Regions from separate parts of the Peribacillus sp. NPDC096540 genome, predicted to be linked through region 1. Evidence: riboswitches for the same ligand, from Rfam matches in the RefSeq annotation. Region 1 holds a riboswitch; each other region holds the start of a gene.

Evidence for each region. Region 1 has a riboswitch for cyclic di-GMP ahead of ACQKMR_RS03920 (anti-repressor SinI family protein). Riboswitches for the same ligand answer to the same signal wherever they lie in the genome.
Region 2: linked by a shared signal. The riboswitch ahead of sinI (DNA-binding anti-repressor SinI) and the one ahead of ACQKMR_RS03920 (anti-repressor SinI family protein) in region 1 are both predicted to bind cyclic di-GMP.
Region 3: linked by a shared signal. The riboswitch ahead of ACQKMR_RS19690 (anti-repressor SinI family protein) and the one ahead of ACQKMR_RS03920 (anti-repressor SinI family protein) in region 1 are both predicted to bind cyclic di-GMP.

Annotation. Positions count from the first base shown of each region.
Region 1 covers NZ_JBNNTG010000003.1:17,791-25,191, forward strand. The annotation lists gene ACQKMR_RS03890 (oligosaccharide flippase family protein) at 1-275, opposite strand, end outside; gene ACQKMR_RS03895 (NAD-dependent epimerase/dehydratase family protein) at 293-1,255, opposite strand; gene ACQKMR_RS03900 (sugar transferase) at 1,279-1,917, opposite strand; gene ACQKMR_RS03905 (CpsD/CapB family tyrosine-protein kinase) at 1,935-2,561, opposite strand; gene ACQKMR_RS03910 (YveK family protein) at 2,551-3,294, opposite strand; gene ACQKMR_RS03915 (acyltransferase family protein) at 3,379-4,563, opposite strand; cyclic di-GMP riboswitch class I at 5,355-5,436, shown strand; gene ACQKMR_RS03920 (anti-repressor SinI family protein) at 5,457-5,594, shown strand; gene ACQKMR_RS03925 (hypothetical protein) at 6,712-6,843, shown strand; partial or broken gene ACQKMR_RS03930 (VanZ family protein) at 6,892-7,107, shown strand; gene ACQKMR_RS03935 (hypothetical protein) at 7,269-7,401, shown strand, end outside.
Region 2 covers NZ_JBNNTG010000001.1:152,908-160,308, forward strand. The annotation lists gene ACQKMR_RS00650 (flagellar hook-associated protein 2) at 1-155, shown strand, start outside; gene fliS (flagellar export chaperone FliS) at 180-581, shown strand; gene ACQKMR_RS00660 (flagellar protein FliT) at 581-925, shown strand; gene hpf (ribosome hibernation-promoting factor, HPF/YfiA family) at 1,181-1,738, shown strand; cyclic di-GMP riboswitch class I at 2,603-2,688, shown strand; gene sinI (DNA-binding anti-repressor SinI) at 2,735-2,866, shown strand; gene ACQKMR_RS00675 (helix-turn-helix domain-containing protein) at 3,017-3,340, opposite strand; gene secA (preprotein translocase subunit SecA) at 3,781-6,294, shown strand; one part of gene prfB (peptide chain release factor 2) at 6,459-6,521, shown strand; one part of gene prfB (peptide chain release factor 2) at 6,523-7,401, shown strand, end outside.
Region 3 covers NZ_JBNNTG010000025.1:71,477-78,877, reverse strand. The annotation lists gene ACQKMR_RS19725 (ATP-binding protein) at 1-1,049, shown strand, start outside; partial or broken gene hmpA (NO-inducible flavohemoprotein) at 1,165-2,392, shown strand; partial or broken gene ACQKMR_RS19715 (hypothetical protein) at 2,523-2,918, shown strand; gene ACQKMR_RS19710 (DNA-binding protein) at 3,074-3,277, shown strand; gene ACQKMR_RS19705 (VOC family protein) at 3,412-3,828, shown strand; gene ACQKMR_RS19700 (LacI family DNA-binding transcriptional regulator) at 3,967-4,983, shown strand; gene ACQKMR_RS19695 (YybH family protein) at 5,104-5,496, opposite strand; gene ACQKMR_RS19690 (anti-repressor SinI family protein) at 5,688-5,816, opposite strand; cyclic di-GMP riboswitch class I at 5,835-5,921, opposite strand; gene ACQKMR_RS19685 (DinB family protein) at 6,177-6,695, shown strand; gene ACQKMR_RS19680 (VOC family protein) at 7,004-7,401, shown strand, end outside.

The DNA.
Region 1 (7,401 bases):
AAACATATAACCCGAATCTTAATATAAGATGAAAATGTGGTGCTTAAGTTTTTCTTCTTCGATCCCTCTCGAAGGAATGTGTTACTAAATCCGAGATCGGTAAAAAAGTTCATGACCATGGCAAGAGCTAGAGCCACACTAAATATTCCATAGTTGTTTGAGTTAAAATAGTTAGCCAATAATATAAGTGTAGTTGCATTTAAAACATTAGCTAGAATTGTACTGTAAAATAAATGGATGATGTTAATAAAAATAGAGTTTTTCTTCTTATTCACTTGTTTCTCTCCCCATTTTATGACGATATAGTCGTTGGATCGAGTAGTGGTAAAGACTGACTTTTCTTCAGGTAATAATCAAATGTATTCGCAAGTCCCTTTTCAAGCGAATAAACGGGATGCCAACCCAATTCTTGTATACTCACTTTATTACAGAGTAAACTTTCTTTGATGTCTCCATTTTTTTCTGGTTGATATATAGGGGATAAATCATGTTTGCCAAATGATTGAATAATTGAGAATAATTGATTGATACTTATACTGGTGGTTGATGAAATATTGAAGGTACCACTTCCGTCGAATTCTAACGCTTTTAGATTGGCATTCGCTACATCTTTTACATAGATAAAATCCCTCGTTTGGTAACCATCACCATAAATAACAGGCTGCTCTTTGTTAATGACAAGATTTGTGAAAATTGATATAACGCCGCCTTCACCACTTGTTGTCTGTCTTGGACCATACACATTACTATAACGGAGGTTTACATAGTCTAAACCAAATAATTCTTTTGCAAGCATTAGATAATCTTCAGCAGTTTTTTTTGAGGCACCATAAGGTGATAATGGATGAGTATCATGCGATAAGGTAATTGGCATAACATTAGAGTTTCCATATACAGCCGCTGATGAGGCAAATACAATCTTTTTAACGGCATACTTGTGAGAAAGCTTAGCAATATTTATGGTTCCCATGATATTAATCTGTGCATCATTCGTGATATCTGAAATTGATTGTTGTACACTAACTTGCGCGGCTTGATGAACGACATAGTCAGGCCTAAATGTCTGCATCGCCTGTTCTAGTGAGACTTCATCTTCTACATTTCCAAAGAAGGGAATGACTTTTGAATGGACATTCTCGATGGATCCGGTAGATAAGTTATCATAAACAGCCACTTCATAATTATTCTGAATCAATGTATCTACAATATGAGACCCAATAAAACCAAATCCTCCAGTTACTAGTACCTTATCCATTTCTCATTACCCCTTTTAATCGATTATCTAGCTCCATTGCCAGTAAAGACAATTGCCAATGTTCGAAACAAAATCTTGATTTCCATAACAAGTGAGCGATGTTGAATATAATATAAGTCGAAATTCAACTTCTCTTTTGGTGTTAAATCATAACCCCCATTTACTTGTGCCCATCCAGTTATGCCTGGTTTTACAAATAAACGACTTTTAAAGCCAGGTAAGAACTTATCAAATTCCTTATAGAAATATTCTCTTTCAGGCCTTGGGCCAATGAGTGACATATCTCCTTTTAAAACATTAATAAGCTGAGGGATTTCATCAATACGGGTTTTTCGTATAAATGCTCCTATTCTTGTAACTCTAGAATCTTTTTCACTTGCCCATTGTGGCCCATTTTTTTCGGCATCTAAACCCATGGAACGTAATTTAATCATTTTGAAAGACCTCCCATTTAGTCCCAGTCGTTGCTGACAAAAAAAAGGGGAACCAGTTGAGTCAATAGGAATAAGAATGCAGAATAAAATTAAAATAGGTGATAAAAGAAGTAACATAAAAAACGAAACGATAAAATCTATAGAACGCTTTATAGCAAAATATGGTGATGTCGATAGTGGTTCTATTAGTATTTCTTCCTCTCTATCAACTCTAACCTTTGAACCCAATTGTTACCCTCCTTTATTCATGAAATGATCATTGTACCGGTTATTTCGTGTTTTGCCCGTTCAAATTGTGTTTTCACATTCACAATCTTTTCTAACTTATCTCTTCCTTCTTGTATCGCTAAAATAATGCCATCACAGTATTTAGCTATGATTTGTGCATCAGGTTTGTTTAAACTATCTGAAGTGTGAAACAGAATAATATCAAAAATCTCTTTCCACTCCTCAATTAGGGTGGGAAGGGTCTCTAATGTTAATAATGTCGCTGGTTCATAAAGGACTTCGCTAGTGGGTAAACAGAATAGATGATCTTTTATATGTATTGCATGATCACTATTTTTTGGTTGCTTATTTAAGAGTAAGGTGGTCAAACCAAATGAATTATCGATATTAAACACATGATGTAATGAAGGTTGGCGAAGATTAGCATCCACTACCAGCACTCGTTTACGCTGTTCAGAAAAGGCAAGAGCTAAGTACGCGGTTGCATTGGCTATATTTTGTGATTGTGCAATTGATGTAACCATTAATAGTGAATCTTCTTTTTTGAGCTTGGATTCGATATTGTTACATATGGAATAAAATTGTTCTTTATTGTTGACATCATTTAGATAAAAGGGTTGATTCTTTGTGAATTTAATAGCCACTATGTTCACCACGTTCCGTAGAGGATAATGTCTTATAAGGTGTTTTCCGTGTTTTGTCTTTCCTTTTGTTATTTAAGCTTACTCTTCCTAATAGTGGAAGTCCGAGGTGCTCAAGCTGATGATCGCTGTAGGCTGCATCATCAAAGTGTTCTCGAAGAAGTGCTAAACCTATTCCGGCAAATAAGCCTATTACGATTGAAATGGCTAATATGAATTTGGGTTTTGGAAAAAGAAGTTCTGCTTGTTCCATTTCGGAATCATTAAGAATATTAATCTGTTTTACGTTTGCAAAGTCTTTAAATTTAGATATAGAATGCATTGCGACAGTCTGTGCAATGGCTTTAGCTGACTCAGGATTAGAATCTTTGACGGTAATAATAATAATCTGAGAATTATCTCTATTGGTAATAGAAACTTGCTTGAGTAATTCATAACTTGAAGTCTTTAGGTTTAACTCCTCTTTAACTCCTGTCATAATTTGTGGACTTTTGATGATATCCATGTACGATAGAGCCAGCTGTCTGTTCTCTTGCACTTTATTTATGGAAGTTTCCTTTTCTCCCATACTTAAAGATCCTGCCAGAACTTGAGTAGAGTACTGATAAGTTGGTTTCATAATGTACATGGAAGAAAAAATAACGAAACCAGTAATACAAACTGTAGAAAGTATAATGATTAATATTCGCTTTTTTAAGATACGTATAAAGTCTTTAATTTTTACTTTTTCATTCATCTATTTCACCACTTTTTTAGAGAAATTATTTACCTTTCAATTAGCAATATTCTTTTTGAAAATCATTCTATAAATAGGTATCTTTTACCCTATTTTTCGTTTTACAGGTATAGAACTCACGGGTATTTCTGTTACTTGTTTTTTTCTTCTCGTAATAAACTTTCCAAGGTTCATGCATGGTTTCTCAACAAATAGATACGCCAATGAAGATAGTAAAAAAGAAAAGAAGAAGGAAAAAATTAAAATCAAGCCGGTTGGCAACTTATCATAAAATAAGTACATGAATGAGAATAAGGAAATGAGATGATACAAATACAGACTATAAGAAATTTTACCGAGAAGAGTAAGTATTTTAGACCTTAATAATGATGAAAGTTTTAAGGAAGATATGCTCATAATCATAAAGATACAAACTCCACACGAGACAACATAGTCCCTGAAAATATAATTATTTAATAAATCCACTTCACCAATTATTCCTTCGTACATAAAACAAATAACTGCGATTATTAATAGTACAATTTTTACAGTTTTTTTCATTTTAAAAGTATAGTTAAAAAGGTCATGGCGATACTTCGCTAATATTGCCCCCATTAAAAAAAGAGTCATATAGTGAAAACTTAAAAGACTGCTAGTTATGTTCAAACTAGAACCAAACAAATATAAAATCATAGTTGATGAAAAACTTAAAAAAACGAACCAGAATATGGAGTATTTAAGCTTTTTGCGTATAAAAAAAAGAATCAAAAATGGAAATGTGATCGAGATCCTCATTTCGTGAACAAGAGACCATATTACATTGTTATAGGCGTCTGTATTGTAACTTCCGATAAACAAAAGATGGTGTAATAAAAGAGCAGGTGTGTCTGAAACGGTCCAGGATTTACTAAACCAGTTACTAATAAAAGGCATATCAATATAATGGGTTAAAAGCATTTTAGCCAATATAGCTATGCTGATAGCTACTAGATATGGTAAATAAATTCGAAAAACTCGTTTTATTAAGTATGTAGGATAATGGAATTTAGCATTATTAATAGATAAATACAAAACAAAACCACTTAATACAAAGAATAGAATGACAGACTCATTACCACTACTGAAAAAAAGGCGAAGAGGAGTTTCCTTGAACAAATAGACATTGAAGGGACTGTTTGAATCATACCGATAACTTTCATATGAAGGGTATATCATCATATAATGTCCAACTAATACAATAAGTGCAGCTAATCCTCTTAATGAGTCAAATTCCTCATATCTACTATTCATATTCCCCCTCCATAAGAACCGTTTTTTTATAATATAGCATTTGTTCGTTATAAAGTATAGTTAGTTCTTTAAAACAGACAAACACAGACAAAAGTAGACAAAAAAAGTAAAAAATGGAACGCGGTATCCTGATCTATAAGCTCAATTATTAGGGGAAGTTTGGTTTTTATATAATGATAGAGTAAACACTGTTCCTCGATTACAAATAATTCTTAATGAGTAAAACAGACACTAGAGATGGTATATAGCATTACCTTTAAATTTGAATCTACAAGGAAATTCCGGAAAGCTGGTACATTTCAATCATCTTGAAATTTTTAATTTAATAAACTTGAAAGAAAATGTTACTGGCCAGTTGGCATTTAGTGAGGTTTATTTAAGGGATAATACAGTTGTTCTTTAAAAGTAAGTTTCAAGTAAATGGGGGACGGATAAAACCGTTTATGTCAAAGGTTTATATAATAGTAGTTTTTTTATGTTTAGTTTATGAAGGAAGGGAATTGGTTATAGCCTGTCATTAGACTAAAGAATATAGATCTTAAGATTATTAAGAAGACATTTTAAATTACTTACTAATATTACCTATTAACATTTGTTAACATAATAAGTATAATAAATCTCAATATAGTAATTGAAAAGTAAGGGCCAAAACCACAAAACTAAGGCATTTGCTAGGATAGCTGGGTTACTGCAATATGGATGAAATTGGGGTTAAGTAATCAGAAAATGGAGATGTCTTCATTAAAGTTTTTAACCACCATCGTAAGTAGATCTTGTAAAATATTCAATACTCCTGAGAACGGCAAACCTATTGAAAAGTAGGGACGCAAAATTACAGGTCTAAGGCTATGCTAAGACGGCTGTGTTACCGCAAATAGGGTGAAAAAGAAGATATGCAAAAAAAAATTGATGCAGAATGGGTTAATTTAATTTTGAAAGCAAAAAGTTTAGGTGTTTCCATTCAAGAAGTGCGAAATTTTATTCAGAATGAACAGAACTTGAATAATCAGCCCCGCAAGAATTGGAATTAGAAAAATAAAAAAATATATCTACTTTGAATGGCTGTTATTCAGCCTTTTTTTTATTTAAAAGCTTGCGGATGAAACGATCTTTTATCAACAAAATTATTCATTTCCGTGCGCTGATACCTAAGTGTTTCTTAGATTAGAATAATATATTGTTATTTCCCTATAGTATAGATCGGAAATTGTAAGTACTATTATTTCTATAGAATATTCGGATATAATTAGATATATTTCCTGACTGGAATGTTCCGATACTAAAACTTTCAATAAGTAGTATAGTAATATTTAATAAAAGAAATGATTATCAGTATATAGCACTATTATAAGCGCTTTCTTATATCAGCAAAAAGTTTCTAGTTTAATCAAATTGCAGCCCTAAAAACAGTTCCTTAGCAACAGATAGGGATAGGAAACTTTGTAGAGGTGAATGAAACCTTTGTCCATTTAATATGGTAATTGGTATTATGAAATATTTTGAATGAATGAACTTTATATGATTTATAGTAGACTATATAGTAAAGATCAGATATTAATTTATGAAATGCGGCTCATCAAAAAAATAATGAATAATACAGTTAATATTTTTATGAATTTGACGATACTATAAAATAAAGAAAAAGCTAAAAGGACTTTGCGAAGACGATGTCAAGCTGCCATCAAAATACAAGAAGAATTTGATGACAAAAAACAAATTTATTACGTTCGAGGAAGTTTATGAAAAGAAAGAAGCAAGAAAATTTTCATTGGGACTATATTACCGTTAATTGACTTTTTTTATCGGTCAATTGTAACGGGTGTTTTCAAAAAGGCTGAGAAATCAGTCTTTTTTTGTTTTACTTTTGCTGTTTATTGATATAAATAATTAGATGAATATATGCAACTATTCTTTCGCTGATGTTAGAGCTCATTTTTAATAATCCTCAAATTTTTCATTATTCCGACACTTCTTTATCAAATGTCATAATATTGTTGGATTCATTCACTATTAATGTATATTACGCTTGCTAATACACATACTATATGTGATTATCAATTAAAAGAGCTATATTCCTTATTTTAGAAAAATAGGTTCAGGACAATTGTTTTACATAGTGGCTCTATTCATATTGGAGTGGATATTCTAATGAGTTTTATTGATATATTAATAGATACCTATACTAAAGGAGAGTTTCAGCAGGATGTTACAGTAAATGAGCTTGTGGAAGATCTTAAGGAAAAACTAAGCGGTATCATTGAGGAACATGATAGTATATAATCCGTAAGTTTTGTAAGTGGTTATTCCCAGCTTTCGTTCGGTTTTTTAACGGTGGGTGTTTGGCGCACTTTTGTAAAAAACAGCATAATTACGTTTTCAGGTGCTCTTTTGTGTGTCCTTTTTTATGCTAGTGCGGACGAACTGCATCAAAAATTTACAGGTGGACGTACCCCTTTGTGGGAGGATGTTATGCTTGATACATTTGGTGGATTGCTAGGCATTCTATGCTTTCTTATAATAAATCGACGGCGAAAGCATCATTGAACGATTGCCCCTTTCTTTTTACTTAAAATCCTTATAACTAAGAAATCTCCCAAGATACCGTACCGATACAAATACTTAAGAAGTATGTCTAGCAACATGCTTCTTTTTTATCGTTTTTTTCATATATATGATAGCAATGACCCTTGTGAAGGTGATGAAAGGTGAAAAGACAAAATAAAAGTCCAAAAGGAATATTGGCAAGTTTGCTCCTAGTTTTAGCTGTAGGAGGTTGTATCATTTTTCTTTGGCCGAGTGGCTCTGTACGCTTGGTGGAGGATTTTTATGAGTATGAGA
Region 2 (7,401 bases), on a different contig from region 1:
GAAAATTGGTTGATGGGCTGGATAAGAAGATTTCAACATTTGAAGCAAAGTTAACGAAATTGGAATCGCGCTACTACAATCAGTTCACAGCTATGGAAAAAGCGATTCAAAGGGCAAACAGCCAAAGTGCATCGTTAGCATCTTATTTTAGTTAAGGTAAGCCGGAAAGGGAGATAAATATGGCGATAAATAATCCATATCATTCGTATCAACAGAATTCAGTCAATACAGCATCTCCGGGAGAGCTTACATTAATGCTGTATAATGGCTGCCTAAAGTTCATCATGCTTGGGAAGAAAGCCATTAAAGCTGGTAATATCGAAGCGAAGAATACGAACATCATTAAGGCGCAAAACATAGTCCATGAATTGATGGTGACGCTGGATATGGATGTCGAAGTATCCAAAGAAATGATGAGTCTGTATGATTTCATGAATCGCCGTCTGGTAGAGGCGAATATGAAAAATGATGTTGCTGCCTTGGAAGAGGTGGAGGGACTCGTTACTGACTTCCGTAATACTTGGAAGGAAGTAATTCAGATGAACAGGAAAAAACAGTTTACACAAAGCGGTCAAGTGTAATGATCATTCAAACCTTTCATGATTTGACTGTTGAATTAATTGCCGTTCTGGAAGATAGGACGATTGCAGAACGTGATGATAAAATAGAAAGGGTCACACAGCTGATTGATCAGCGAGATGAACTTCTTTCTCAAATCAAACCGCCTTTTACTGGTGAAGAGCAACAGCTTGGCCGCGCAATAATGTTGCTTAACCAACAGGTCGATCGCTTGCTGAATCTTCAAAGGCTGGAGATAAAGCGGGACATCCAGGAAATAAATAAGAAGAAAAAATCATCTAATAAATACACGAACCCGTATGAAAGTCTATCAGTAGATGGCATGTTCTACGATAAAAGAAATTAGATATTAATTAGCCGTTTAAATTCCAAACGGTATTAATGTTAAATATTTTTTAATTTTTTGTAAATATTAAGGGCTTAATTTTTTCTTTATAGCGTTACATTTGTTATAATAAAGCTAGGGCAGACATCAACCCTTTCCAAACCTTCCGACAATTGTTTCATAATTTCGACATATTTCGTGATGTGTTTCTAAAGGAAACCGGAGGGGTATTGTAGAATCTAACTGTATAGTCTTAATTTAAGGAGGACTCACTTTATGAATTACAACGTACGCGGTGAAAACATTGAGGTAACTCCAGCAATTCGAGAATACGTCGAAAAGAAAATTGGCAAGTTAGAACGATATTTTAACAATACACCAGATGCAAATGTGTTAGTGAATTTGAAAGTGAACAATAATACATCCAAGGTCGAAGTGACGATTCCAATGCAGAATTTGGTTCTTCGCGCTGAAGAGGAAAATGCGGATATGTATGCTGCCATTGACTTGATTAATGACAAGCTTGAACGCCAAATTCGTAAACATAAAACGAAAGTCAATCGTAAATTCCGTAACAACTTATCTACAACTCCTGAGGCGTTCGCCTTTAATACGGAAACTGATGAAATGGTGGACGAATTTGAAGATGATACTGATATTGAAGTAGTCCGCAATAAGCGCTTTGATTTGAAGCCAATGGATAGTGAAGAAGCGATTCTGCAAATGAATATGCTTGGTCACAGTTTCTTCGTTTACACCAATGCGGATACAAATACAACGAATGTTGTGTACCGTCGTAAAGATGGGCGCTACGGATTAATTGAACCTAGTTAATATGAATCTATAAACAAAAGCACAACCCAGACTATGGGTTGTGCTTTTTAAATTTTACTTCTATCCATTGCATGTCCATTTAGACTAAGGAGTTCTATAGTTCTGGAAAAACAACCATCAGTTTCAACCAAAGAGGTCAATGATTGTTTATTTTTCATTCCCTTTTCATTCCTGATTATTTAGCTGACTAATTAGCAATTCGATAAGTGTCTTTATAATAAGTAAATTCTTCTGTTGAAAGCGAGGTATCAAATATTATCGATTAACTGGTTGGTCTCTGGGAATTTCATTGTTCTCTAAAAAATACAATGAAGTACGGAAAGTATAATATTTTCTTTAAAAAGGCACTTTTGTTCTTTAATAAGATAAATGGGTATTTATACTCGTTTGAATACTCCCCTATTGTACTGCACTTGAATTAAAGTTCTTTAAAAAGAACAAAAATTCATTTGAATAAAACATTTGATTATAGTGCATAGGGAGTGGATTATTGTATCAGGAAAATTGCTATACATGCCATAGGGCGTCTTTTAGAAGTGCAGAATATGGCAACTTGTCCGACCTGTGGTGAGGACTTGTCTGCGCAAAAAGCTTTTGATGCACTTACAATGGAAAGAATTAATATGCACCATCGTTTGAATAAGAAGGGCAATGTTTATTATTTTGTAAAAAAACGAACATGAAACATTGGAACCATCTTGCTTTGTACATAAAATAGACAAAAACTATCATTAATTTTCTTGATTTTGTAATATTTTGTCGATAAAAAGTTGTATATTGTGGTAAATTAGCGACATAAAATAGCAATATTTGGAGTCGATATTAGCTATAATAAGATACTAAATATAGTATTTGTAATAATTACCCTGACAAAGGCAAACTTAGCGAAAGGTGAGGTCGCAAGGCATAGGTCTAAGGTTGCTTGATACTAAGATGGACTGGTCTGCTTAAAATACATACAAGTAGTATTTTAGGAGGATAAAAGAGGTGGTTTAAGTGAAAGTGGATCAAGAATGGGTGAAGTTGATTGCAGAAGCTAGGAAATTGGGTTTTAAGAAAGAAGAAATTAGTGCTTTTTTACAAAAAGAGAATCTTAATGTGTCAATAGAGGAGAACAATGAAAACTAAGAATCAAAAAATGATTGAAAAAAACATCCCTATAAACAGTTGATTTACAACATAGCTGTCTATAGGGATTATTTTATTGTGTGAAATTCTATCAAGACTAGTTTGATAGAGCAGTACTATTTATGTTTGTGTAGATAGTTTAGAATTTATCTATTCTTCTTTATCTTTTCTCCATTTATTAAACTCAATGAACTCTCTGAATTGTTGTTTAGAAACGCCAGAATTCATGGCTTCCTCAACAATTTTCATCCAGTCAGTGTCCAAGGATTCCTTATTTGGTACATCGTAAAGAAGGGCATCTACAGGAATGTTAAGTACAGCGGAGATTTTTTCAAGAAATTGAATAGAAGGATTCGTTTGTAAGTTCCGCTCGAGCGAACTTAAGTATGACTTTGCTACTCCGGCTTTATCGGCTAGTTCAGTCATTGACATTTTCTTTTCTTCTCGCAGTTTTTTTACACGTTCACCAATCAACAATACCACCTCGAAACATGTTCTATTTATCTTCAATTTATAAGTTTTAAACCCACATAAAATCACAGGAATAGGAAGCCTGAAAAGCTAGATTACTTCAACTGACTATCAGTATAGAGGGACCAAAAATATCTATTAATAGAAGGTTGTGTTTAATCCGCATTTTCGTTTGTCTTGTTAAAGACTCATATGAAAAGTGGGGGAATGTGTAAGGTACTTTTGATACTTCCCTCTATTTTAACAGCTCTACCCCTCTTTTATCCATTGTTTTTCGTAAGAATTGAATTCAGGTCCATAGACATAGAGTGACATGAAGTTGTACCTCTAGAATAGAAGTGTTAAAATTAAGCTTGGATTAGTATTAACAGAAGGTGTGTTTCTTCTTACTTATATGAATGTGTTATTGAATGATCATTACCATAATAGAGGAGCGTTATTGAATGCTTAATATATTAAATAAAGTTTTTGATCCGAATAAGCGAGAAATTAAGCGTCTGGAAAAAGTCGCTGATCAGGTCGAAGCGCTGGCTGATGAGACAGCTGCGTTATCGGATGAGCAGTTGCGCGCCAAAACAGAGGAGTTTAAGGAGCGCTATCAAAACGGGGAAACCGTGGATGATTTGCTTGTTGAAGCTTTTGCAGTTGCGCGTGAAGGGGCAAAACGAGCTCTTGGTTTGTATCCTTACCGTGTTCAAATCATGGGTGGGGCATCCCTTCATGATGGAAACATCTCCGAGATGAAAACGGGTGAAGGTAAAACATTAACATCAACCATGCCGGTTTATTTAAACGCTCTTACTGGTAAAGGTGTGCATGTCGTGACTGTCAATGAATACTTGGCGCACCGTGATGCAACTGAGATGGGTGTATTGTATGATTTCCTGGGTTTGACTGTCGGGTTGAATTTGAACAGTCATTCTAAAGAAGAAAAACAAGCCGCCTACAATGCTGACATTACTTATAGCACGAATAATGAGTTAGGCTTTGATTACTTGCGTGACAATATGGTTTTGTATAAAGAACAAATGGTACAGCGCCCGTTGCATTTTGCTGTCATCGATGAAGTCGATTCAATTTTGATTGATGAAGCGAGAACGCCTTTGATCATTTCTGGTTCAGCGCAAAAATCAGCACAGCTTTACATCCAAGCAAATGCTTTTGTGAGGACGTTACAAAAAGAAACGGACTATACGTATGATGAAAAGACAAAAGGTGTTCAGCTGACCGAAGAAGGTATGAACCGTGCTGAAAGAGCATTTAATATTGATAACTTATTCGATATCAACCATGTTACCTTAAACCATCATATTAATCAGGCTTTGAAGGCGCATGTTTCCATGCATTTGGATGTGGATTATGTTGTTCAAGAAGGCGAGATTGTTATCGTCGACCAATTCACTGGCCGTTTAATGAAGGGCCGCCGTTACAGTGAAGGTCTTCATCAGGCAATTGAAGCAAAAGAGGGCCTTGAAATTCAAAATGAAAGCATGACTCTAGCGACTATCACGTTCCAAAACTATTTCCGGATGTACGAAAAACTTTCTGGTATGACAGGTACAGCTAAGACAGAGGAAGAGGAATTTCGTAATATCTACAATATGAATGTTATTGCGATTCCAACAAACCGGAATATTGTTCGTGATGACCGCGCCGATCTTATTTACGCGTCAACGGATGGGAAATTCCGCGCTGTTGTGGAAGACATCGCTGAGCGTTATACAAAAGGACAGCCAGTGCTCGTTGGTACTGTTGCCATTGAAACGTCTGAAGTCATTTCTGCGTATTTATCCAAAAAGGGTATACCTCATGATGTTTTGAATGCAAAGAATCATGAGCGTGAAGCAGAAATCATTGCGAATGCAGGTAATCAAGGTTCAGTTACAATCGCTACTAATATGGCTGGCCGTGGTACGGATATCAAGCTTGGCGAAGGTGTCAAAGAACTTGGCGGCCTTGCTGTTATCGGTACGGAGCGTCATGAAAGTCGAAGGATAGATAACCAGTTGCGTGGTCGTTCCGGTCGTCAGGGAGATCCTGGGATTACTCAATTCTATTTATCAATGGAAGATGAACTGATGCGACGCTTCGGTTCGGATAATATGAAAAGTATGATGGCACGTCTTGGAATGGATGATTCACAGCCAATTCAAAGTAAAATGGTGACGAGAGCCGTTGAATCCGCTCAGAAACGAGTGGAAGGTAATAACTTTGATTCGCGTAAACAATTGCTTCAGTATGACGATGTCCTACGTCAACAACGGGAAATCATCTATAAACAGCGTTTTGATGTGATGGAAAGTGAAAATTTACGTGAAATTGTTGAGACGATGATTGAGGCATCCATTCAGCGTAACGTTGCTGCATTTGCTCCAATGGGTGATGAAGAAGGCTGGAACTTACAAGGTCTTGTCGATTACTTGAATGGTAACCTATTCAATGAAGGTTCAATCACTATAGAAGGTTTAGAAGGAAAAAATGAATCGGAATTGGTTGAATTTATCGTAGGTAAAGTGAAAGAAGACTATGATCAAAAAGAAGCAGAGCTCTCAGAAGATCAAATGCGGGAGTTTGAAAAGGTTATCGTTCTTCGTGCGGTTGATAGCAAGTGGATGGACCATATCGATGCTATGGAACAATTGCGTCAAGGGATTCACCTTCGTGCTTATGGTCAAATTGACCCGCTTCGTGAATACCAATCGGAAGGTTTCGCAATGTTTGAAGCCATGATTGCCTCCATGGAAGATGAAGTCGCTAAATACATTATGAAAGCTGAAATTCGCAATAATTTAGAGCGAAAAGAAGTCATAAAAGGACAAGCGGTCAATCCGAAGGAAGAAGATGGAGGGAAAGTGAAGAAGGCTCCAGCCCGTAAAAAGGAAGAAGTCGGACGAAATGCCTTATGTCCATGCGGCAGCGGCAAAAAATATAAGAATTGCCATGGTAATTTAGCCTAAAATTAGGTGTATAATGATATGAGAGACGGTGTAAGAACTTGCCGCCTCTTTTCATGTTTAGTTTGCGTAAAGCAATATTTGCATATAGTATGAAGAGGTTTATTGGTACTGAAACACATCCCTGTAAAGGGATTTTTTTAACATACTTAATGAGGTGAAGAGAAATGGAATTAGCAGAAATTAGAAATGAACTTGAACGAACCGCGCAACGATTAACGGACTTTAGGGGGTCTCTTTGACTTAGATGAAAAAGAGGCACGAATCGCACAGCTAGAAAATGAGATGACACACCCTGATTTTTGGAATGATCAGTCAAAAGCACAGACTGTTATTAATGAAACGAATGCATTGAAAGATCAAGTCAATCAATTGTCCGATTTGAATGATGCGTATGAAAATCTGGATTTGACGTATGAATTAGTGAAAGAAGAAAGTGATGAAGAACTTCTGGCTGAACTAGTAGAAGAAATCACAATTCTTTCACAAAAGATGAATGAATTTGAACTTCAGCTCTTACTAAGTGAAGAATATGATTCGAAAAATGCAATTCTGGAATTGCATCCTGGTGCAGGCGGAACTGAGTCCCAAGATTGGGGTTCAATGTTGCTTCGTATGTATACAAGATGGGGCGAAAAAAGGGGCTTTAAAGTAGAAACCCTTGATTACCTTCCAGGTGATGAAGCTGGAATCAAGAGTGTCACGTTGCTGTTCAAAGGCCATAACGCATATGGTTATTTGAAAGCAGAAAAAGGTGTTCACCGTCTTGTTCGGATTTCTCCTTTCGATTCATCAGGCCGCCGTCATACTTCATTCGTTTCTTGCGAAGTTATGCCGGAATTCGACGAGACGATTAATATAGAAATTCGTACGGAAGATCTGAAGGTAGACACGTACCGGGCAAGTGGGGCAGGTGGTCAGCATATCAATACGACTGACTCAGCCGTAAGGATAACGCATTTACCTACGAATACTGTGGTAACGTGCCAAAACGAGAGATCGCAAATCAAAAATAAGGCTCAAGCCATGAATATGCTGAAAGCCAAATTATATCAACTTGAAATTGAACAACAGCAAGCCGATTTGGATGAAATTCGCGGAGAACAAAAG
Region 3 (7,401 bases), on a different contig from region 1:
TAGGGACACTTTATGGTGGTTGGCCTGTAGGGGCTGCCCTCTTTGTAATAATATTAACTCTTAGGTTTGCTTTTTATGGTTTCAATTTCCTTACGTTAATTGTTTATATTGTTATATTTATTATCACGGCTCTGTTTTCTTCAAAATTCAATACTTTTAATAGAAAAAATAAGCTAAATAGCTCCATACTATTAATTTTGTTTCTAGGAATCCTAACCAGCTTTATTTCACTCGTTATGTCTGATTATTTTCGAATAACGGAGGCGTATGTATTTTACTTTATTATCCTCCCTCCTTTCATTATCGTTTTGGCTGTATATATCATGGAAATTTTAAAAGATGCGATTTTAATCCGAACACAAATGATAAGGCTTGAAAAAATGGAGGTAGTCAGTCAGCTTGCTGCAAGTATTTCACATGAAGTTAGAAATCCTTTAACAGTTGTAAAGGGTTTTGTTCAACTGCTAAAGGCTCCTGATCTTACTCAAGAAGTAAAAGAACAATATATACAACATGTTGTTAGAGAGCTTAATAGTGCAGAATCAATTATTAGTGAATACTTAGCATTTGCAAAACCTGCAATCGAAAAAGTGGATAATATTTTAATAAACCGTGAAATAGGAAATATAATTGAAATGATAAAACCATTAGCTAACATGAATTTAGTCAATATATCAGAACAGTTAACTCCAGGAATTACCTGTGGGAATATTCAACATTTCAAGCAATGCTTCCTAAACCTTATTAAAAATGGTATAGAAGCTATGCCAAACGGCGGGGAACTTAGTATTGTTTCCTATGTAAAAAATTCCGACATAATTATCGAAATAAGTGACAATGGAATAGGAATGAACAAAGAACAAATAAACCGTTTTGGTGAACCTTATTACAGTTGCAAAGAAAAGGGTACAGGGTTAGGATCAATGGTAGCTGTGAAGACAATCCAAACGATGAATGGAACACTTAATATAAATAGTGTTTCGAATAAGGGAACAACTATTACAGTAACACTTCCTGTTTGTCATGAGATTATTCTAAAAAATAAGTAATGAATCTAGTTTGGTTAGTGATAGAACGGGTCAAAATATCATGTTTACTCCTCTACTGAGTGGGAATACTATTTACTGTAAATATATTCCTATGATTTGAGGGGGACATTTTAACATGCTTGATGCTAAGACCATAGAAATCGTTCAGTCAACTGCACCTGTTCTTAAGGAACATAGTAAGCCAATAGGTAAGAGATTTTATGAATTACTATTTTCAAAAGCGCCTGATTTGTATAACCTTTTTAACCAAACCAACCAAAAAAGAGGAATTCAACAGGAGGCCTTGGGGTATGCGGTCTATGCCGTCTATGCCGCAGGTGAACATATTACGAACCTTGAAGATAAAACCTGTTATTAAAAGAGTTACTGAGAAACATCGTGCCATAGGGGTCATGGCTGAACAGTATCCGGTCGTAGGTGAAACGTTGCTTCAGGCAGTAAAAGATGTGTTGGGTGACGCAGCCACAGATGAAATCATAGAGGCATGGGGAAAGGCTTATGGGTATATTGCAGATGCCTTTATTGATATTGAAAAAAACCTCTATGAGGAAACAGAACATCAGCTTGGTGGATGGGAAGGATATCGAAGCTTCAATATCGATAAAAAGATAAAAGAAAGTGATGAAGTAACTTCCTTTTATCTAAAGCCTGCAGACGGAAAACCGATTGCCTCCTATCATGCTGGGCAATACCTAACAATTAAGGCGGAAATTCCCGGCGAGAAATATACGCATATACGCCATTACAGTCTTTCGGATTCACCTGGTAAGGATTACTACCGAATCAGTGTTAAACGTGAAGATGCCCATGGAGATGCACCATCTGGAATTGTATCTAACTATCTACATAGACAGCTGCAAGTTGGAGATACGCTGCAATTCTCTGCTCCTGCAGGTGACTTCGAACTTGATAACACAGATTTACCTATCGTTCTAATTAGTGGCGGTATTGGAATTACACCATTGCTTAGCATGTTAAATACCATTATAGAAAAGCAACCACAACGTCAGGTTACGTTTATCCATGCAACAAGCAACAGCCAAACACATGCTTTTAAAGAGCATCTGCAACAAATAGCAAATGATCATCAACATATAAAATCATTTGTCGTCTATGGTTCACCAACTGAAGCCAATCGGACCTCTCAACAATTCGATAAAGAAGGATACGTGGATTTAGACTTCCTGCAATCTATCGTTCCATCAAAAGAGGCTAATTTTTATTTCTGCGGACCTATTCCTTTTATGGAAGCAATCAATGGGGCCCTAAATCAATGGAGTGTATCAACAGACCATATCCATTATGAAGTATTTAGTCCACTCGCTATTTTAGGAGAAAAATAAGTAAACTGAATTTGTTTGAATAAAAGGATCTTTGGAAGGTCCTTTTTTTATTGCCTATAAGAACAAGCTGGTTAGAACAGTTCATTTCAAAATGTAGCTTTGAAAAAAAGTTTGATCAAAAGATACACCTGAACCCGATAATCACAGGAGATCGAGGGCTGCACAGTTTCTTGCTGGTTTGGCAATCAGTGATCCCGATAAACGAATGCTTCGCGATTTTCCGGCGCTATGGGAAGTGACTAAGGATTCGAAATTTGTTACTGCTCGGCATAGTTTACAATCGATATGGAAGGTGGGGTTAGCTGGGCCAGAGCAAAGAGAAATGCTGCTCAACCATATTATTGAACGTTTCAAAAATGGAATGAACGAAAAACATTATACCTTGATTCGATACGATATAATTGTAGGTTTAAAAAAATTATACGATGAAGTCAAGGATGAGCATATTAAGGAAATAGCAATGGAATTGATTGAGTCCGAGGAAGATAGTAAATATCGAAAGAAATATTTGTCCGCCTGGAAATAAGAAAATCCGAAATCCTTTCATTATTAAGACTCGGTTCATTATAAACATCGTGACTTTATTGCGAACCTACACAAAATCAATATAAGTAAAATTAAAGGGAAGTCTTGATTTACTATTTATTAATAAAGTCATTAACAGAAGAAGGAGAAAGTATTATGAAGAATAACGAAAGCGATCTCCCGACAGGATTAGCTAAACCTGCACAACGAGCACTCGCTGGGGCTGGGTACTTGCAGCTTGAGCAGTTTACTAAGCTAAGTGAAGCAGAGGTCTTGCAGTTACATGGTATGGGACCTAAAGCATTGGAGCAAATCCGTCGTGCTCTTGCCGAGAAAGGGTTATCGTTCGCTAACGGTTAACTCTTTGTTGTACTTGTTATATAAGGATGGGAGATACTCCGGTGTCTCCTTTTTTTGTTGCGAGCAGGATTATCGAAAAAGGCATCGAATAGTAGGTTAATGAACATAAAATAAATCAAGTGAGGGTGAATTTGATGGGAGTGCAAGCAGAAAAGATCTTTGTAAACTTGCCTGTTAAAGATTTGAATGCCTCAATAGAATTTTTCACAAAAATCGGCTTTGAGATTAACGAGCAAATGACCAATGAAAATGCGACGTGTGTGGTTATCAGTGAGTCTATATATGTCATGTTATTGGTTGAAGATTACTTTAAAACGTTTACCAAGAGGGAAATTCCGGATACAGCAAAAAGTACGGAAGCAATTGTGGCATTATCGGTTAAAAGTAAGGAAGAAGTGGATGAGATCGTGAATAAAGCCCTGGATGCTGGCGGAAAGCCTTTTAATGAGTCCATCGATCATGGCTTCATGTACGGTTGGAGTTTTCAGGATATAGACGGACATCTTTGGGAGGTATTTTACATGGATGAAAGCGGATTTAATCAAAATTAAATCTAATGCAAGACACAATCCTTCACTAAGGACTGTGTCTTTTTTTGAGTTAACATGACTGCCTGCGTGTTAAAGTATAAAATAACCATTTATACTTATGATACAATATAAGGGAAAATGTAAAGGCGGGTACAAAAAGTGACGACAATTTACGATATTGCAAAAAAAGCGAATGTTTCACCAATGACTGTATCGAGAGTAATTAATAATAAAGGAAATATCAGTGAAAAGACTAGAGAAAAAGTAGAAGCTGTTATAAAAGAGTTAAACTATATACCAAATTCAGCTGCCCAAAGTTTGAATATTAAAAAAACTAAGTTACTTTCATTAATCATAACGGATATCACAAACCCCTTTTTTACAAAGGTTGCAAGAGGCGCTGCGGATAAGGCTAATCAAATGGGATATCAGCTTATTTTATGTAATACAGATGAAAACTACGAAAAAGAAAGTGAATATATCAATGCATTAATTTCAAAAAGGGTAGATGGCGTAATTATTGCTCCTACAGGCGATCAATCGACCAAAAACTTAAAGAAACTTATTAAAAACAGAATCCCATTTACATTAATAGATAGGAAAATTGAAGATGTTTCGTGTGATAGAGTACTTGGAGATAACTATGAAGGGACAAAATTACTTCTTCAGCATTTAATTGATTATGGTCATAAAAGAATAGCAATGGTTCATGGCCCACTTACGATTTCCACTTCGAAAGAGCGGTATCAGGCGTATATTGAAACGTTAAAAATTAATGATTTAAACATAGAACCCGCTTTCCTAGTAGAGACTCATTATAAACAAGAAAAGCAATGGAATGGAATTGCTCATTTGGTTAATGTTTCTCCTGCTGATCGTCCAACAGCTATTTTTGCAGCAAATAATTTCATTGCCATTAAAATTATAAAAAGTTTACGAGAAAAAAAGATTAAAGTTCCAGAAGACATTGCTGTCGTTTGCTTTGACGATTTAGAATTATTTTCAGACTTTGATCCTTTTTTGACTGTATCTTCGCAGCCTGCTTATGACTTCGGATATTTAGGAACACAATTAGTGATTGAAAGAGTAGATGAAGTCGGTCCTGCTGATTATCGAACAATAAATTTAAAGCCTGAATTGGTAATCAGAAAATCATCTGGAACTCCTATAAAATAATAGGAGTTTTTTTATTTCTAGCTCTATTAACGTCTGCTTCGGAGATTTGTACAATGAAAATCTGACCTAAAACCTAATAGAAGGTGGGATTTTTCTATTTATTCAAATTCTGTACATGAATTATTCAAGTAATTCAGCACCGTAAGAATTATCAATTATGCAACGCCAGGTACCCGTAGAATCCTTTTTAAAAACATAGGTAGCCATTCTTTCCATTGAGAACGCCGAATCAGTCTTTTGATTGGCACTCAGTAGGGCTTTTGCGACAACTAATGCCGTATCACCTGTTTCGATTATTGCCATCTTTTCTTGATTAACAATTAAACTATGATTAAAATAATCGGCGATGGCAACGAATGCCCGACGTATTTCTTCTTTTCCTTTAGCTAACGTTCCAGGTTTTACAACTAAGGTAGCATCCTCTGAATAGAAATCCATTAATTGATCGAAATCTTCATTATTTATTGCTCTGTCTGCATTCTTTATTACTTGTTCTAACTCATGATTTTGCATATTTGCCCTCCTATTCTTTATCTTATCTAGCGGTATTAATGAGTATATATACCTAGACTATGATAATAAAAATAATTACCGCAGCAACCATCCTATTCATTATCACTAAAGCTAATTATTATCTATTTTATAGTTTAATAAAGTTAAAAATATAAAATAGGCGCTAATGTGGTCAGACAGAAAGCTTAGGCCTACTGCCTACCCTCTAATAAAAATCCCCTAATTTCCTCTAACGGTATATCTACTTTGATAGCCATTTGAATGAGTTCAATCCATTCTTTATCTAATTCTTTTACTCTGTCATTTGTCTGAAGTAACATTCACTATTCCTCCGTTGAAGAGGTAGCCCAGCTATCGTAGTCAATCTGACCTTAGACCTGTTAGCTTTGCGTCCTAACCTTTCGATTTGTTTGCCGTTTACTCATTTTATTATAGTTATATATTACTATCTAGATAGTGCTAATGTTGTCGTAAATTGTAGAATGTATTTATTATTGTTTAAAAACTAAAGGTAATTGGATTGGGTAACTTTTTGAATGACAATAAAGATAAGTTGTTTAAAAGCCCATGTACTTATTCTAAAAAGATTGTGAAATACGTGAAGAGAATTTCTTATTTAAATGAAGGAAACGCCCATTTTTAATAGAATGTAAGACTTTAATAAGAGGAGGATGATCAGTTTGGAGAGAAGAGCTCTACAGGTGTCTACATTACCAGGATACGAAGAAGAAATTGGCCGGTGGCTGTGGTGTTTAGAAGATGTTCGCCGTACTCTTATAACAGAATTAACTGGGGTCAGCCAAAGTATACTCGACACAAAAAGTGATGAAAGACAAACAATTGGCTCGTTACTATATCACATTGCCTTGATCGAGGCAGATTGGTTATATGAAGAGGTCCTTGTTACTGAATGGGATTCGGAAATACGCTTGTTGTTTCCGTTAGAATGCCGTTCTGAAGATGGAGCATTAACCCACATGGAGGGACAAACTTTAGAAGAACATTTTTACCGCCTTAATAAGGTACGTGAAGTTTTTCTTTCCCACTTTCGTTCAATGGACTTAACGGATTGGCGTAAACCGAGGGTACTTGAACAATATGATGTAACACCTGAATGGGTTGTGTACCATTTGATTGAACATGAATCACATCACAGAGGGCGGATTTTCCAATCGCTTAGCAAATTACGGAATGATTAAGATGTTAATGAGAGGGAACTTTTTTTCTCTTTTGAATTAACGGACTAGCTTCAGTTAATTATCAAGTTGCAATAAGCGATGGCTTGTTTAAGAACATTAGCTTATTATTCCGCATTACCAGCTATTTCAATTGTAGTTATTCTATTAAAAGGCGCCTTTATGAAAAAAAAGAAGGTGTCCTTTTTGAATGGGGCCATATTCTTGAATAACGGATAACTCTAAGATAACTGTAACTTCTGCTTTAGGCCTAGCGAGAATAAAAAATCCTTTTTTGTTAAGACTTAGAGGACATATGGAGGTGCTTTAAAATGGGTATAAGAAAAATCACAACAAACTTGTGGTTTGATACACAAGCCGAAGAGGCTGCGAAATTTTACGTTTCTATCTTTAAAAATTCCGAGATAGGAAGAATCACACACTATGGAAAAGAAAGGCATGAAATCCAGGGGATATCAGAAGGAACAGTAATGACCGTAGAATTCCAACTGGAGGGTCAGGAATTCATAGCATTAAATGGCGGTCCGCAATTCAAATTTACAGAGGCAATATCATTTATCGTCAACTGCGAGTCACAAGCAGAATTGGACCTTTATTGGGAAAAACTCTCCGAAGGCGGAGAAGAGAAGGCACAAGTGTGCGGTTGGCTAAAAGATAAATATGGTGTTTCGTGGCAAATTATTCCTAATGCCCTAACTGAGCTGTTAAG